One region of the Kitasatospora sp. NPDC127116 genome, then DNA from elsewhere that is predicted to be linked to it. Evidence: riboswitches for the same ligand, from Rfam matches in the RefSeq annotation. Region 1 holds a riboswitch; each other region holds the start of a gene.
What was found. Region 1 has a riboswitch for cobalamin ahead of ACFVHV_RS26695 (peptidase). Riboswitches for the same ligand answer to the same signal wherever they lie in the genome.
Positions count from the first base shown of each region.

Region 2: another riboswitch for cobalamin. It lies ahead of metE (5-methyltetrahydropteroyltriglutamate--homocysteine S-methyltransferase); the one in region 1 lies ahead of ACFVHV_RS26695 (peptidase).
Region 3: another riboswitch for cobalamin. It lies ahead of ACFVHV_RS13065 (HoxN/HupN/NixA family nickel/cobalt transporter); the one in region 1 lies ahead of ACFVHV_RS26695 (peptidase).
Region 4: another riboswitch for cobalamin. It lies ahead of ACFVHV_RS27360 (cobalamin biosynthesis protein); the one in region 1 lies ahead of ACFVHV_RS26695 (peptidase).

Region 1 covers NZ_JBHXTL010000073.1:27,957-32,160, forward strand. The annotation lists gene ACFVHV_RS26685 (hypothetical protein) at 1-943, shown strand, start outside; gene ACFVHV_RS26690 (flagellar hook-length control protein FliK) at 1,129-1,608, opposite strand; gene ACFVHV_RS26695 (peptidase) at 1,638-2,714, opposite strand; cobalamin riboswitch at 2,811-2,932, opposite strand; gene ACFVHV_RS26700 (rhodanese-like domain-containing protein) at 3,121-4,204, opposite strand, start outside.
Region 2 covers NZ_JBHXTL010000129.1:227-4,430, forward strand. The annotation lists gene metE (5-methyltetrahydropteroyltriglutamate--homocysteine S-methyltransferase) at 1-2,208, opposite strand, end outside; cobalamin riboswitch at 2,364-2,593, opposite strand; gene cobF (precorrin-6A synthase (deacetylating)) at 2,709-3,467, shown strand; gene ACFVHV_RS35440 (MarR family transcriptional regulator) at 3,832-4,204, opposite strand, start outside.
Region 3 covers NZ_JBHXTL010000025.1:19,249-23,452, forward strand. The annotation lists gene ACFVHV_RS13060 (aminopeptidase P family protein) at 1-536, opposite strand, end outside; gene ACFVHV_RS13065 (HoxN/HupN/NixA family nickel/cobalt transporter) at 918-2,033, opposite strand; cobalamin riboswitch at 2,064-2,277, opposite strand; gene ACFVHV_RS13070 (metalloregulator ArsR/SmtB family transcription factor) at 2,360-2,743, shown strand; gene ACFVHV_RS13075 (hypothetical protein) at 2,802-4,204, shown strand, end outside.
Region 4 covers NZ_JBHXTL010000076.1:23,888-28,091, reverse strand. The annotation lists gene ACFVHV_RS27365 (cobyric acid synthase) at 42-1,580, opposite strand; gene ACFVHV_RS27360 (cobalamin biosynthesis protein) at 1,577-2,569, opposite strand; cobalamin riboswitch at 2,677-2,809, opposite strand; gene ACFVHV_RS27355 (alpha/beta hydrolase) at 3,158-4,204, shown strand, end outside.

The DNA of each region.
Region 1 (4,204 bases):
CCCGTCCGCGAACTTCAACGGGACCGTCTTCGGCCTGCTCGCCCTCGGCGGCGCCAAGACCCGGAGCGGCGGACAACGCGTCCCGCAGTCCCTGCTGAACGCCTCGGTCGCGACCGTGCGCGCCAACCAGCACAACGACGGCGGCTGGAACTACAGCAAGGCCGCCGGCGACCCGACCGCGCTCGCCCAGGGCAGCGACATCGACATGACCGGTGCCGCCATGGCCTCCCTGTGTGTCGGCGGCGTCCCGGGCACCGACGCCGCGATCGTGGCCGCGAAGAACTTCCTCAAGGGCAAGCTCGCCTCCTCCGGCGCCTTCAACGCCATGTTCGGCGTCAACACCGACTCCAACGGCTGGGCCGTGTCCGGCCTCAACGCCTGCGGCATCAACCCCCAGGGCACCGACTTCACCAGCGGCACCGGCAAGACCCCGGTCGACTTCCTCGTCGCCCAGCAGTTCAAGCCCGGTGGCGGCTTCAAGTACCTGCCCACCGACACCTCCCCGTCCCCGTACGCCTCCGTCGACGGCCTGCGCGCCGTCGCCGGCGCCGGGTTCACCGCCACCCCGCCGGCGCCGACCACCGCGGGCGAACCCGCCTGGGCCGCCACCACCGGCTTCACCGCGGGTACGGCCGCCCGGCTCGCACTGGTCGTCGACGACGGCACCAGCAACCTCAAGGTCTGCGCCGTCACCCTCACCCCCACCGGCACCACCACGACCCTCGGCGACGTCCTCGACGCGGCGGCCACCGCCACTCCGAGCGGCTGCGTCACCTCCGTCACCCCGTCCACCGGCGGCGGCACCGTCACCGCGCTCAACGGCACCGCGAACAGCGGCTCCTCCACCTGGAAGGTCGGCCTGGACGGCGCCACCGCCACCGCCGCCACCCGGGCCGCCACCGTCCACCTCGGCGACACCGTCTCGCTGAGCTACGGCAGCTGATCCACCGACAGGGCGAAGCCGCGGCGGCAGTCCCGCGGCGGCCGTGCGTGCTCGGCTGCGGCGGTCGGCAGCGTACTGCTGCACGACCACCTCGTCCGGCGCCGGCGGGCACCTCACGCCCGACCCCTGTGCCCCGGCCTCCCTCGTCGGGGAGGCCGGGGCGTCGACGTGTACGGGCAGGCGGGTCAGGGAGCGGTGATGCCGGGTTGGGCGCCGGCACCGAAGGACCAGCCCTCGACGTCGCCGGGGGCCGGGTTGTAGCTGCCCGCGCCGAGGCCGCTGTACGACCAGGGGCCGCCGTGCTGGGCGTGCCAGTACGACCAGTAGGCGCTGCCGGTGGGGTTGGTGCAGGTTGTCGGCAGGCTGTTGACGGTGCAGACGAAACCCGGGAAGCGCGGGTGGAAGGCGTAGCTGAATCCGGCGCCGGTCAGCGCGGCCAGGCCGCTGGCCGGGTCGCCGAGCGCACAGCCGGTCTGGATGCCGCCGCCGACAGCGGTGAAGTCGACCACGACCGTGACGCCGGTGGTCCCGCCGCAAGCGGCGGCCCGAGCCTGCGGGGCCTGGACGGCGGAGACGCCGAGCAGACCGGCGGTGAGGGCGGCGGCCGCGGCGATCGAGCCGAGCGTACGGCGGACCGGGCGCGCCGGAGTGAGGGTGTCGCTCATCGGTGAACTCCTCCTGGTTTCGGGCGTGTTCAGTACGCGGCCGGGGCCGGGCAGGCCAGGGTGGGCGCGTCCGGGCGGGCCCCGGCGGCGGAGAGCGTGGCGAGCGGGGTGCCGGCGAGGCCGAGGACGGCCTGCGCGGTGGCCCGGGCGCCGTTGCCCGCGTTGAAGCCGGAGGCGTCGTAGGCGACCGCACCGCGCACGGCAGGGTCGGCCGAGCAGCCCTGCTGGAACTTCACCAGCCGGCTCCAGCCCTTGAGGCCGGCGCCGAAGCGCCCGCCGGCCAGCAGCGCCTGGGTGGCGAGGCCGGTGGTGTTGGCGTTGGACGTGGTCGCCCCGGCGGCCGCGAACCCGCCGTCGGCGTTCTGGTGCGCGGCCAGCCAGCCGAGGCCCCCGTTCGCCTTTGCGGTGCGGCCGGTGGCGGCGAGGGCCTGGACGGCGAGCGCGGTGGCGTCCGGGTCGCCGGTGCAGGTCGCCTGGCCGAAGGAGACGGGGAAGCCGCCGTCCGCGCACTGGCTGTTGGCGAGGTAGTCCACGGCCGCCGCCGGGGCGTCACCGGGCGTGCGGTGCAGGGCGATCAGGGCCAGCGACTGGCCGAAGGCGTTGCTGTAGTCGCCCCACTGCGAGCGGTCCGAGAAGCGGCCCTCGGCGGTCTGGAGCGAGCGCAGCCGGGCCGGCAGATCGACGCCACCGAAGGACGCCGCGTTCCCGCCGCGCACCTCGACGGCGAGCAGCAGCTTGGCCGTCGCGCCCGCGTAGGCCTCGGTGGTGCCGTCGCCGAGGTAGCCGCCGATGACCTCGGGCTTCGCCAGCCAGGCGGTGGCCTTCGCGGCGGCCTCGTCGGAGCTGTGCGAGGCCGCGAAGGCCAGCACGGCGTCGATGGTCAGGCCCTGGTCGGGGTAGGCGGTGCCGTTGAACACGGACTCGAAGTGGTCACCGTCGACGAGCTGCCGGGCCAGCCAACCGCCGGCGGCGGCGTCGGGACGGACCGTCGGCGACGAGGTCGCGGCGGCGGGAGCGGCATGGGCGGTGGCCGCCGCCGGGAACAGGGTGGCGAGGGCGAGGGCGGGTATCGCGAGCGGGCCGAGGGAGCGGCGAACGGCGGGCATGGGCTGCCTTTCCGGGCCCGCGCGCAGGGGCCCGGAAGGCGTCGGCGAGCGCCGAGGGGCCAGCGGGCTCCGGCCCGCAGACCACGACGGGAGGAGGGGTGACACACCTCCGCCGACGGGTACTCGGGCTCGCCGCCGACGCGGGGTCGGCGGCCTACCGTTGCGGGTCAGCGCCGGATTCGAACCGGACTTCCCCCATCGGCGGAGTCACAACATGACGGCCCATCATGGCGATGCCCCGAACAGCGGGTCAAGAGACCCCGGGCCCGAATCCCCGTTGAACAGTGGCCTCGTCATCACCGAGCCGAGGCCGACGAGGCCGACGAGGCCGGCCAGGCCGACGACCTGATCACCACCGACGACGGGGCCGTCCGGTTCGCAGTGAGGCTCGCCCTTGGTCCAGGCCTCATGACGCTTGAGCGGGGCGGGTGAGGGCGTGCCAGCCGCTGTAGCCCCCGAGGAGGTCGGAGACCTCGGCGAGACCGTGGTGGCGCAGCAGGCTGGCGGCGATGGAGGAGCGGTGGCCGCTGGCGCAGTGGACGACGAGGGGGCGGTCGGTGGGGATCTCGTCGAGGCGGCCCGGGAGTTCGGTCAGGGGGATGTGCACGGATCCTTCGATGGAGCCGGTTTCGCGCTCACCGCAGGTGCGCACGTCCAGGACGGTGGGGGGCTGCGCGTCGGTGAGGGCGGTACGGAGCTGGTCGGCGGTGAGGCGGCCGGCGGGGGCGACCTCGTCGGCGAGGGCGGGCAGGGCGTTGCCGGGGTTGCGCAGGTAACCGGCGATGCGGTCGAAGCCGATGCGGGCGAGGCGGGTGACGACCTCGCCCTCGCGGTCCTGCGGGGCGATGATCGCGATGCTGCTGTCGGGGGTGAGGACGGTGCCGGCCTGTTCGGCGAAGCGGCCGTCGACGGGGACGTTGATGGCGCCGCGGATGTGTCCCGCGCCGAAGTCCTGGGGGCTGCGGGCGTCGAGGACGACGGCGCCCGCGTTACGGGCCTCCTTGAAGCCCTCGGGGCACAGCGGGCGGGCTGCGTTCGCGGGATCGAGCAGCGGGCGGTCCTTCCGGTTGAGGGCGGCGTCGTGGCCGAAGTAGGCGGGGGCGGTGGACTGGCCGGCGGTGACGATGCGGACGAAGGTGTCCTGGTCCATGGGCCGGCAGGCGTAGTTGGTCAGTCGCTGCGCCCCGATGGTGGACTGGCGGTCGGCGGAGAGGTTCTTGCCGCAGGCCGAGCCGGCACCGTGGGCGGGGAAGACGAGGGTCTCGTCGGGCAGAGCGAGCAGCTTGCGGTGGACGCTGTCGTAGAGCATCGCGCCGAGTTCGGCGGCGGTGACGCCGGCCGAGGCGAGCAGGTCGGGGCGGCCGACATCGCCGATGAACAGCGCGTCGCCGGTGAGCACACCGTACGGGACGGTGTCGTCGGGCTGCTCGAAGACCAGGATGCTGATCGACTCGGGTGTGTGGCCGGGGGTTTCGAGGACCTGGACGGTG
Region 2 (4,204 bases), on a different contig from region 1:
CCAGAGCCGCTCCGCCGGGATCGCCGCCAGGCCCGCGCGCAACAACGAGACGGCTTCGTCGGTACTGGGGACGCGCGGGGAGTGGATGTCCCAGACGCCGGGGCCGACCTCGCGCGGATAGCCCGCCTCGGCCAGCTCGCCGGCCACCTCCATGTGGGAGCGGGTGGCCTCCAGGGAGATGACGTCCGCGTCGAGTTCGTCGATCGCCGTCATGATCGCGCCGAACTCGGCGTAGCACATGTGGGTGTGGATCTGGGTGTCCGCGCGGACGCCGGAGGTGGCGAGGCGGAAGGCCTCGGTGGCCCACGCCAGGTACGCCGGGCGGGCGGCGGCCCGCAGCGGGAGGGTCTCGCGCAGCGCCGGCTCGTCGACCTGCACGACGGCGGCGCCGGCCGCCTCCAGGTCGACGACCTCGTCGCGCAGGGCGAGGGCCACCTGCCGGGCGGTGTCGGCGAGCGGCTGGTCGTCGCGGACGAAGGACCAGGCGAGCATGGTGACCGGGCCGGTGAGCATGCCCTTGACCGGGCGGTCGGTCAGGCCCTGCGCGTAGCGGAACCAGTCGGTGGTCATCGGGTGCGGACGGGAGATGTCCCCGGCCAGCACCGGCGGGCGCACGTACCGGGTGCCGTACGACTGGACCCAGCCGTGCCGGGTGGCGAGGTAGCCGGTGAGCTGCTCGGCGAAGTACTGGACCATGTCGTTGCGCTCGGGCTCGCCGTGCACCAGGACGTCCAGCCCGGCCTTCTCCTGGTAGGCGACGACCTCGCGGACCTCCGCCTCCATCCGCTCCCGGTAGGCCGGGGCGTCGATCCGACCCGCCGTCAGATCGGCGCGGGCGGTGCGCAGTTCGGCGGTCTGGGGAAAGGAGCCGATGGTGGTGGTCGGCAGCAGCGGCAGCCCGAGCCGGGCGCGCTGGGCCTCGGCCCGCTGCGGGTACGCCTGGGCGCGCCGGGTGTCGTCGGCGGTGACGGCGGCGGCGCGGGCGCGCACCGCCGGGTCGCGGGTGATCGGGGAGTTGGCGCGGGAGGCGAGGTCGGCGCGGTTGGCGGCGAGCTCGGCGGTGATCGCGCCGGTGCCCTCGCGCAGGCCCCGGGCGAGCAGTGCCGCCTCGCCGGCCTTCTGTCGGGCGAAGGCCAGCCAGCGGGCGATCTGCGGGTCGATGTCGCGCTCCGCGGCGGCGTCGATCGGCACGTGCAGCAGCGAGCAGGACGGCGCCACGTCGACGGTGCCGGCGAGGCCGAGCAGGGTCGCCAGGGTCGCCAGCGACTTCTCCAGGTCGTTGATCCAGATGTTGCGCCCGTCGATCACCCCCGCCACCAGCCGCTTGCCGGGCAGGCCGCCGGCGGCGGCGAGGTCCTCCAGGTTGACGGCGGCCGGGCCGGTGAAGTCCAGCGCCAGGCCCTCGACCGGGGCCTTGGCCAGCACCGGCAGCGCCTCGCCGAGCCGGTCGAAGTAGCTCGCGACCAGCAGCTTGGGCCGCTCGGTGAGACCGCCCAGCTCGCGGTAGGCGCGGGCGGCCGCGTTGAGCTCGGCCGGGGTGCGGTCCTGCACCAGCGCGGGCTCGTCCAGCTGCACCCACGCGGCGCCGGCGGCACGCAACTCGGCCAGCAGCCGGGCGTAGACGGGCAGCAGCCGGTCCAGCAGGGTGATCGGCTGGAAGTCGGCGGCCACCCCGGGCGCCGGCTTGGCGAGCAGCAGGTAGCTGACCGGCCCGACCAGCACCGGCCGGGCGGCGTGGCCGAGCAGCAGCGCCTCGCGCAGCTCGCCGACCGCCTTGGCCGGGTTCGCGGCGAACACCGTGTCCGGGCCCAACTCAGGCACCAGGTAGTGGTAGTTGGTGTCGAACCACTTGGTCATCTCCAACGGGGCGACGTCCTGGTTGCCGCGCGCCATCGCGAAGTACCCGGCCAGCGGGTCGGCGTCGACCGCCTCCCGGTGCCGCGGCGGGATCGCGCCGACCGCCACCGTGGTGTCCAGCACGTGGTCGTAGAGCGAGAAGTCGCCGGTCGGCACCTCCGCGACCCCCGCCTCGACGAGCTGCGCCCAGTTCGTCCGACGCAGGTCGGCGGCGGTCGCCAGCAGCGCCTCGGCCGCGACCGCGCCCCTCCAGTACCCCTCGATCGCCTTCTTCAATTCACGGCCCCGGCCCTGGCGGGGGTATCCGTGGGCGGTGGCGACGCTCGCCGCGGCTGCGGACTTCGTGGTCAAGGGACTCTCCTTCGCGAGTCTGGATCCTCAAGTGCCCGGTGACGGCACGAGGACGCGAAGGGATGACGGACCGGACGGACGACCGCACCCGTGCGCGGCTCCGCCCGATATGGTCGCCGACCCGCCCACGAGGTCACCGGATGGCCGCGCGCGAACGCTCGCGCACGGGCAGTGGCAGGTCTTCGGACTCGCGGGCACACCCACCTCGGCCGAAACCGGGGCGGACACCTACTGGCCGTCGCTTCCCAGACCCGTCCCGGGTCCAGTGCGTATGACGGCGGTCGTTCCCACTCACCGCTGCGGGGCAGTCCCGGATTCCCACCGGGTTCCCTCTTGCGACGCGCCTGCCTGGCGGACAGGGCGAACCAGCTGCACCGCCAGCTTAGGGGCAAACCGTCGGCGTCGAGGCGGAAATCTCGCAAGGCGTCCGCGTGGTGAGACGCGGGCTCCGCGCCCGGCCCCGGGCGGCGCACCCGGGGGCGAACGGCAGAATGGCTCCCATGCGGCACATCTTCGTCATCGGCATCGGCGCGGGCGACCCCGACCACCTCACCCTGCAGGCGGTCAAGGCGATCGGTCGCACCGACGTCTTCTTCATCCTCGACAAGAGCGAGGAACGGCAGGACCTGATCGCGCTGCGTCGCCGGATGCTGGCCGACCACGGACGGCCCGGGCACCGCGTGGTCGCGGCGCCGGACGCCGAACGGGACCGCGCCACCCCCGCGTACGCGGCCGCCGTGGACGACTGGCGCGTCCGCCGCGCCGATCTGGTCGAACGGCTGGTCGCCGAGCACCTCGGCCCGGGCGAGCACGGCGCCTTCCTGGTCTGGGGCGACCCCGCCCTCTACGACAGCGTCATCGCCGTGGTGGACGACGTGTCGAACCGGGGCGGCATGCCCTTCGAGTACGAGGTGGTCCCGGGCATCAGCAGCGTCTCCGCGCTCGCCGCCCGGCACCGCACCACATTGACCCGGGTCGGGCGGCCGGTGCAGATCACCACCGGCCGCCGCCTCGCCGAGGGTTTCCCCGAGGGGGTGGACGACGTGGTGGTGATGCTCGACGGCCGGGCCGCCTTCGCCGGGATCGACCCCGAGGGGCTGGAGATCCACTACGGCGCCTACCTCGGCACCCCCGACGAGGTGCTCGTCTCCGGTCCGCTCGCCGAGGCCGCCCCGCGCATCCGCGAGCTGCGTGAGCGGGCCCGGGAGCGCAAGGGCTGGATCATGGACACCTACCTGCTGCGACGCTCGGACGGCTGACCCGACGCTGCCGGAAGTCCGACGGACGGACGGCACGCCCGGCGCCCGGCGCCCGGCGATCCGGGCGTCGCCGACGGCGATGGCGATGGCGGAACAGTTCCCGAACAGCCCGCACGATCGGCGTGCGGGCCTGCGGAGAAAGGAGATTGACGGACCGTCAAGGGCAATGGGCCCCGGCGGTCGGCAACACGGCAGCACGGCAGCACGGCAGCACGGCGGAACGGCGGAACGGCGGAACGGCGGCGGAACGGGAACAGCGGCCCGGACTCATGCGTGCCCGTCTCCGTCCTCGCGGAGAACACGGACCACCCGCGACCGGTGTCCCGACTCCCGGATCCACGCCCGCCGCGTCGGGCGGCAGCCCTCAGTCCAGGAGCTTCGCCACCACCCGGTCGAGCGCGCGGAGGTCCTCCGGCGGCAGCGCGAGCAGCGCGTCCGGCGGCGTGGCGAGGATCCCGGTGGCGAGCGCGGCCTTGGCCTCGCCCTCCTCGGTGAGGTGGACCAGCTTGGAGCGCCGGTCCGCCGGGTTGGTGATGCGCTCGGCGAGCCCGCGCCGCACCAGGTCGTCCACGATGACGCTGGTGTACGGCGGGTCGGCGGTCAGCCGCTCGGCCAGCTCCCGCAGGGTGATCGGGCCGGCGGCGAGCCGGCGCAGCGCCCGGACCCGGCTGAAGCTCATGCCGAGGGCTTCGGCGACGGTCCTGCGGCGGTCGTGGCGCTCCAGCACGAGCGCGTAC
Region 3 (4,204 bases), on a different contig from region 1:
TCCAGCTCCATCGCCAGGTGCCGCTCGGTGCGGCCGACCAGGATCGACTCCAGCAGCTCGCCCAGCGCCTGGTCGGCGATCTCGGCGGCGATCCGCAGGTCGGCGATCTCGTGCTCGTCCTTGACCACCCGCAGCCGCTCGACCGTCTGGGCGAGGTCCACCAGCCGGGCCCCCTCGGTCAGGCCCCCCACCGCCCGGTGCCGGGTGACGGTCAGGTCGTGCTCCTCCACCGCCAGTCCCGACACCCCGGACCGCGCGGCGACGGCCGCGACGGCCAGCGCGGAGTCCGACCCGGCCGCCACCGGCAGCCGGGTGACGTCCGGGGCGATCAGGTGCTCCCCGGAGTCGTCCGGCGGCAGATCGTCCGGCAGCGCGAGCAGCGCCCGCTCCCTGGTCAGCAGCAGGCTCGCCCCGCAGGGCGCGCAGCCCGTCAGGTACCGCACGTTCGCCGCGCGGGTGATCAGCGCCGCATCGGCCCCGGCCGCACTGCAGTGCTCCCTCACCCGCTCCCGCCGCCCCGCGTACGCATCCGCCATGCGTCGAGCCTACGAACCCCCGGCCCGAAGCGCCCGCCGAGCACCCCCGGCAGAACCCCCAATACCCCTTGCGCGCCCCCCTGCGCGACCGCGGCACCGTCCCCCTCGGGCCCTCACCCCGCCCCCCACGCAGCGTGCCGCCGAGGGGGCCCCGCACCCCCGGCGGCCCCTCGGACCCCTACCGGTCGCTACGCTCCGTCACGGATATGTCACTTCCGGTCGTGTGCGAGTGCGACCCGGTCGCCGGCCGGCACGTCGACTTCCGTGAGGAGCGCCGGCCCGGGGCGCACCAGGCCCCCCGGAACGCGCACGGCGCCTCCCCACCGCGGGGAGGCGCCGTTCCGGCGTGCGCGGGCAGGCCGCCGCTCGCGGCCGGGTGGCTCAGGAGCCCTCGGGCGTCCAGCGCTTCTCGACCCCGGCGAGCTTCCAGTACCCGATCGCGATCGCCCAGACGACCACGAACAGCCCGGCGATGGCGTAGCCGACGTTGTCCAGTGAGATGTCGGCGATGAAGCCGGTGACCGGGTCGGTCAGATCGAGCTTCTCGTGCAGCACCCCGACCAGCTCGATGGTGCCGATGACGAAGGCCACCGCGATCGACAGACCGGTGATGGTCAGGTTGTAGTACACCTTCCGCACCGGGTTGGCGAAGGCCCACTGGTACGCGAAGTTCATGAACGTCCCGTCCAGGGTGTCGAACAGGCTCATCCCGGCCGCGAACAGCAGCGGCAGGCAGACGATCGCGTACCAGGGCAGCCCGGAGGCGGCGCCCGAGCCGGCCATCACCATCAGGGTGACCTCGGTCGCGGTGTCGAAGCCCAGCCCCAGCACCATGCCCACCGGGAACATCTGCCCGGGCCGGGTGATCGAACGGGTCGCCCGGTTCAGCACCCGGGCCATGAAGCCGCGCGAGTCGAGGTGGGCCTCCAGCTCCTTCTCGTCGAACTTCCCGGCCCGCATCGATCGGAACACCCTGAGGATGCCGAGCAGCGCCGCCAGGTTGAGCGCGCCGATCAGGTAGAGGAACACGCCGGAGGTGGTCGTCCCGATCACGCCGAGCCACTTGTGGGTGGCCGACTCGTCGTCCATCAGGGTGTTCGCCAGCTGCGCGCCGCCCGCCACCAGGGCGGCCATCAGCACCACCATCGAGGAGTGCCCGAGGGCGAACCAGAAGCCCACCGAGACCGGCCGCTTGCCGTCCGCCATCAGCTTTCTGGTGGTGTTGTCGATCACCGCGATGTGGTCGGCGTCGAAGGCGTGCCGCATCCCGAGGGTGTACGCGGTGATACCCAGGCCCACCCCGAAGACCTGGGTACCGACCGCGTACTTCTCGGGTGCGACCAGGAAGATCAGCGTGCCGAAGGCCACCACGTGCATGGCCACGATCACCGCCATCAGCCCGGCGGTACGGACGGTGTCCTCGCGCCGCCACTGGAAGCTGGGCAGCGCGGAGGGGGCCGGTTCGGCCCCGGCGGCAACGGTTTCGGGCAGGGTCATCTGCGGATCACGCTCCAGCACCTCGTGGAAAACCTCGTGAGATGCCGTGGCCGGTCTCCTGGCTGACGGGACACCCGCACCCGCCTTCCCAAGCGCACGAGGCGCCCAGTGGCTCCATGGGTACGGACGACGTTCCTCCGCGGACGGAGGAACGACCCGATCACAGTGGCGAGGGCCGCTCCGGGCTGGGACCCCTGAGGGTCCGTCACCGGTCTTCCCGAGCACCACGGCGGGGAACACCGTAGGGGTCACGCCCCGACCCGTGCAAGGTTGCGCACCTGCGCAGGTGTCCAGGATCACAGACCGCCGCCTGCGAGAATGTCCGCATGCATCTCGTACCGGCCGACCGCGCGGGCCACCGCACCATCGACGGGCACCGGGTCTGCGAGGCCATCGCCGCGATCGGCGACCCGGCCCACGTCCGGTCCTGGGCCGAGCGGTTCTCCCTGCTCGCCGACCCCGGCCGGCTCGCCCTGCTGCTCGCCCTCCACCGGGCCGGGCCGCTCGCCGTCACCGACCTCGCGGTCGCCACCGGCATGCGCGACCCCGCCGTCTCCCAGGCCCTGCGGCTGCTCCGCACGGCCGGCGTGGTCACCGGCGACCGGGACGGACGCGTGGTGCGCTACCAGCTCGTGGACGAGGCCATGCGCCCCCTCCTCGACGAGTGCGCCGCCGGTGAACACCACGAGCCCACCGCGGCCACGGGCTGACCCACTGGCCCGGCCCCGGAACCGCGCCGCGGCCGGAGCGGATGAGTACGATCATGACGTGCCGTCCCGCCCCCACGCCTGGCCCGCCGACCGGTGGAACACCCGACCGGTCAGGGCCCGCGTGCTGGCGGTCGCCCGCACCCTCACCTCGGCCACCCGGGTCCTGGACGTCCTGACCCTGCTGAACCCGGACGGCATCGACCGGTACTTCACCGTCAACCCCGGCTCCGCCTTCGCCGACCGCGCCCTGGACGAGTACCTGCACGGCCTGCCCGGCTTCACCGTGCTGGACTGGGAGGACGCCGTCAGCCGCCGCTTCGACCTGGCCGTCGCCTGCGCCGTCCACTCCTCCATGCACCGGCTGGACGCCCGCCTCGTCGTCCTCCCGCACGGCGTCGGCTACAACCGGCTGGTCACCGAGTCCACCGGCGACACGGTCACCGCCGCCGGTCTGTCCCGCAACGAACTCACCCACCGCGGACGGGTGTTCGTGGACGTCCTCGGCCTCTCCCACCCCGAGCAGCTGGACCGGCTGCGGGTCTCCTGCCCCGAGGCGCTGGACGTCGCCCGGGTGGTCGGCGACCCCTGCTTCGACCGGATGCTCGGCAGCCGGCGCTCCCGCGACGGCTACCGCGCCGCACTCGGCGCCACCGGCGGCCGACGGCTCGTCGTCGTCAGCTCCACCTGGAGCGAGCACTCCTTGTTCGGCCGCCGCCCGGACCTCCCCCGGCGGCTGGTCCGCCGGCTCCCCGCCGACGAGTACACGGTCGCCGTCGTCCTGCACCCCAACGTGTGGAGCCGCCACGACCCCGAGGCGCTGCTCGACGACGCCCGCCGGATGGGCCTGCGCCTGATCCCGCCCCACCAGGGCTGGCAGGCCGCGCTCGTCGCCGCCGACTGCGTGATCGGCGACCACGGCTCGGTCACCGTCTACGGCGCCGCCCTGAACCACCGCACCCTGCTCGTCGCCACCGGCGCCGCCGAACTCGACCCCCGCTCCCCCGGCTACGCCTTCGGCCAGGCAGCGCCCGTCCTCGACCCGGACGGGGACCTCGCCGCCCAGGTCGAACAGGCCCTCGCCCGGGACCCGGCCGACCTGAGCGCGATCACCGACCGCTCGCTCGCCCACCGCGGCGAATCCGCCCGGCTGCTGCGCCCGCTGCTGCACTCCTTCCTGGCCGGGCTGGACGAGCCCGGGGACGAACCGGCCCTGCCGCCCTACCCCAGGCCGGCCCCGTGCCCCGGCACCGTCGACCGGCCCACCGCCTACGACGTCGAGGGCCGGAGCGAGGGCACCGAGGTCAGCCTGCGGCGCTACCCCTTCGACCCGCACGACCACGCCCCGCGCGGCTTCCACGCCCTCACCGACGAGCACCCGGGCGACGCCCTGCGCTACACCGCCGAGGTCCTGGCCCGCACCGAGGTGCACGCCGAACGCCCCGCCGCCCGCTGGCTCGCCGA
Region 4 (4,204 bases), on a different contig from region 1:
CCGGCTCTGCTGCCGTAGCCGGCACTGCCGCCGTACCCGGCTCATGCGTCACTCCCAGGGGCCCCGGGCGGGACGAACGGCAGCGATCCGGCCGCCGGCACCCCGCCCTCGATCAGCTTCCACAGCGCGTCGGTGTCGGCGTGCTCCTCGATCAGGTCGCCCAGCCGGTCCAGCCGGGCCTCGCGCGCCGCGGCGAAGGAGGTGTCCGGGGCCGGGACGAACGCCCGGCCCGACAACGCGGCGACCTCGCGCAGGAGTTCGCGGCGGAACCCGTCGTTCTCCAGCGCGCCGTGCCAGGTCGTGCCCCAGACCGGGCCCACCCGGCAGCCGTCCAGACTCCGCCCCCGGCCGTCGGAGACGAACGTGTCCCCGCCCTCGACGGTGACCACCCCGTGGTGGATCTCGTAGCCCTCCACCCGCTGCCCGAACGCCTCGCCGACCGGCCGCGCCAGCACCTTCTCGGCGCCGAACCGCACCTGCGTCGGCAGCAGGCCGAGGCCCTCGACGGCCCCCGCCTTCGACTCGACCTCGTCCACGATCGAGCGCGCCAGCATCTGGTAGCCGCCGCAGACCCCGAGGACCGGCAGCCCGGCCGCCGCCCGCGCCCGCAGCGCCGGCTCCAGGCCGCGCTCGCGCAGCCAGGCGAGGTCGGCGACGGTGGCCCGGGTCCCGGGCAGCACCACCAGGTCGGCGTCGGCCAGCTCCTCCGGGCGGGTCGCCCAGCGCACCAGCACGCCCGGCTCCTGCGCGAGCGCGTCCATGTCGGTGAAGTTGGACAGCCGCGGGAAGCGCACCACGGCCACCCGCAGCACGTCCGCGCCGTACGGCCCGGGCCCGTCCGCCCGGTCCACCACCGTCGACAGGTCCAGCGAGTCCTCGGCGTCCAGCCAGAGCCCGGGCAGCATCGGCAGCGTGCCCAGCACCGGACGGCCGGTCAGCCCGTGCAGCATCTCCAGCCCGGGCGCGAGCAGCCGCGCGTCACCGCGGAACTTGTTGACGAACCAGCCGGCCACGTGCCGCTGGTCCTCCGCCGACAGCAGCGCCAGCGTCCCGTACATCGCCGCGAAGACCCCGCCGCGGTCGATGTCCCCGACCACCACCACCGGCAGGGCGGCGGCCGTCGCCAGGCCCATGTTGGCGATGTCGCGGTCGCGCAGGTTGATCTCGGCGGGCGAGCCCGCGCCCTCGCAGACCACCACGTCGTAGCGGCCGCGCAGGTCCGCCAGGCACTCCAGGGCACGCTCCAGCAGGACGGGCTTGCGCTCGCGGTAGTCCAGCGCGCCCACCTCCGCCACCGGCCTGCCGAGCAGCACCACCTGGCTGCGGCCGTCCGCGCCCGGCTTGAGCAGCACCGGGTTCATCGCCGCCTCCGGCTCCACCCGGGCGGCCTGCGCCTGCATCGCCTGGGCGCGGCCGATCTCGGCGCCGTCGGCGGTGACGAAGGAATTGAGCGACATGTTCTGCGCCTTGAACGGCGCGACCCGCACGCCCTGGCGGACGAGCCAACGGCAGATCCCGGCCGTCACCACGCTCTTGCCCGCGTCCGAGGTCGTCCCCGCGACCAGCAGCGCCTTGCTCATGCCCGTCCCCTCTTCCTCAGCAGCATCCGCAGCAGGACGTGCCCCGCGACCGTCGTACCCAGCGCCAGTGCGCCCACCCGCCGGGAGAGCGCACAGGCGCGCTCGATGTCGTCCACCGTCACCGGCCGCAGCTCCGCACCCAGCACGGGCCGGTGCTCCACCCGCTCGCCGTACCGCAGCGCCCCGCCCAGCCGTACGCCCACCGCGCCGGCGAACGCCGCCTCGGCCTGGCCCGCGTTCGGGCTCGGGTGCGCGGAGCCGTCGCGCCGCCAGACCCGCCAGGCCGTACGGGGCTCGGGCGCGGCGGCCACCGTCAGCAGCGCCGTCAGCCGGGCGCCCGGCCAGCCCGCCAGGTCGTCCAGCCGGGCCGAGGCCCAGCCGAACCGGGCGTGGCGCGGTGAGCGGTGACCCACCATCGCGTCCAGGGTGTTCACGGCGCGGAAGGCCAGCAGGCCGGGCGTGCCGGCCAGGGCGCCCCAGGTCAGCGCGTTCACCACGGCGTCGGCGGTGTTCTCGGCCACCGACTCGACCACCGCCCGGGCGATCTGCTGCCCGTCCAGCGCGCTCGGGTCCCGCCCGCACAGGTGCGGCAGCCGCTCCCGGGCGGCCGCGAGGTCGCCCGCGGCCAGCGAGCGGCCGATGGTGCGCGCCTCCCGGGTCAGCGAGGTGCCGCCGAGCACCGTCCAGGTCGCGGCCGCCGCCAGCACCGCCCGGCCCAGCGGACGCCGGCCCACCGTACGGTCCAGGGCGAGCGCGCCCGCCGCGACCGCGCCCACGCACAGCGCCGTGTACCCGGCCCCCGCGCCGCGGTCGTCGCGCCACAGCCGACGCTCCAGCCGGGTCGCGGCGCTGCCGAAGACGGCCACCGGATGGCCCCGGCGGGGGTCGGCGAAGCGGGCGTCGGCGACATGGCCCGCGACGGCGCCGAGCGCGAACGCGGCGGCGCGGGCCAGCGGGCGCGGCGAGGAGGAGGGCCCGAGCGGGGTCATCGGGGGCACGGCGGAAGGCAGCTCGGAGTCCGGTGGGGCGGGGCAGCCTGCATCGCGTGCGTGTCCTCACTCAGGGTCCGCGCCCTGGATCGACGTGACGGGGGCGAGAGTCTCCTGGCTTCCGGGTCGAACGCACCCCCGGAGCCTTCCAGCGGCCGTCGACGGCCGCCGTGGCGATGTTCCGAGCGTGCTCCCCGGTGACAGTGGCGGGACCGCGCCGGAATTCCACCGGCTTCCTCTCCATGCCTCCGTTTGGCCCCAGGATCCCATCACGGGCCCGAACCGGGAGTCAACCGAGGTCACGGAGGGGTTGGTCACACGCGGACGCCGCCGACGCGCCGGGGGATCGCCGGCGCGGGGCCGCCCTCCACCGGGAACACCACGTCCCCTCCCACCGGGGCACCGCCGGCTCCGCCGCCCCGCCCTCACCACCGACACCCCTGCCGCCCGCTCCCGGCACCTCCTCGGCGCCGCCGGGCCGCCGCCCGGGTGACCCGGACGGCCCAGCCCGGTGGCCGGGCGGACGGAGCGCCGGTGAACTGGTGCCCGAACACCGTCCGGTCCGTGAGCAACAGAGCGGGGAGCGAAATGCGTTGGGGAACCGCCGCCGTCGTGGCGGCCGCCGCGGTCGGGGCCGCCGTGCTGGTGATCGGCCGTCGGGCCTCCGAGCGGACGGTCCGTCCGGTGGCCGCCGTCCCGAAGTCCGGGCCGGTCCTGGTCCGCGGCCTCGCCCCCGGCCGCGTCACCTTCACCCGCGGCCCCGAGAGCCTGCGCCCCGGCCGCTGGGCGGTCGAGTGGGCGGACGGCGGGCACGCGGTCGTCGAGGAGGTCCTGCACAGCGACGAGCGGGGCGTCACCCGCCGGCTGCTCCGCGCCGACCGGGGCACGCTCACCCCCGGCACCGAGGTCCGCTTCACCCCCCGGGTCCACCTCGGCGACCCCACCGAGGCACTCGGTCTCCCCTTCACCGACACCACCGCCGACGGCGAGCTCGGCGCCCTTCCCGCCTGGCGGCTCGACGGCAAGCGCGGCACCTGGGTGATCCTGGTGCACGGCCCCGAGGCCGACCGCCAGCAGACCCTCCCGGTGCTCCCCGTCCTCGACCGGCTCGGCCTGCCCGCCCTCGCCGTCACCTACCGCGGCGACCAGGGCGCCCCCGCCTCCCCGGACGGGCTCAGCCACTTCGGCGAGACCGAGTGGCGCGACATCGAGGCGGCGGTACGGCTGGCGCTCGACAGCGGCGCGGGCAAGGTGATCCTCTACGGCTGGTCGGTCGGCGCGACCACGGCCCTCCAGACCGCGGCCCGCACCGCGTGGCCGCACGCCGTCAGCGGCCTCATCCTCGACTCGCCGGTGCTCGACCTCCCGGTCTCCGCCCGCCGGGACGCCGCCCGGGCCGGGTTCCAGGGCGTCGCCGCCGAGCTCGGGGCCCTGGCCGCGGAGGGCCGCACCGGCGTCGACCTCGCCGACTTCGCCCGCATCGCCGACGGCACCGACCTGCGGGTGCCCACCCTTCTCCTGCACAGCCCCGAGGACCGGATCGCGCCCTTCGGCAGCGCCGAGAAGCTGGCCGCCGCCCGTCGCGACGTGGTCAGCCTCCAGGCCTTCCCCGGTGCCGACCACGCCGCCCTCTGG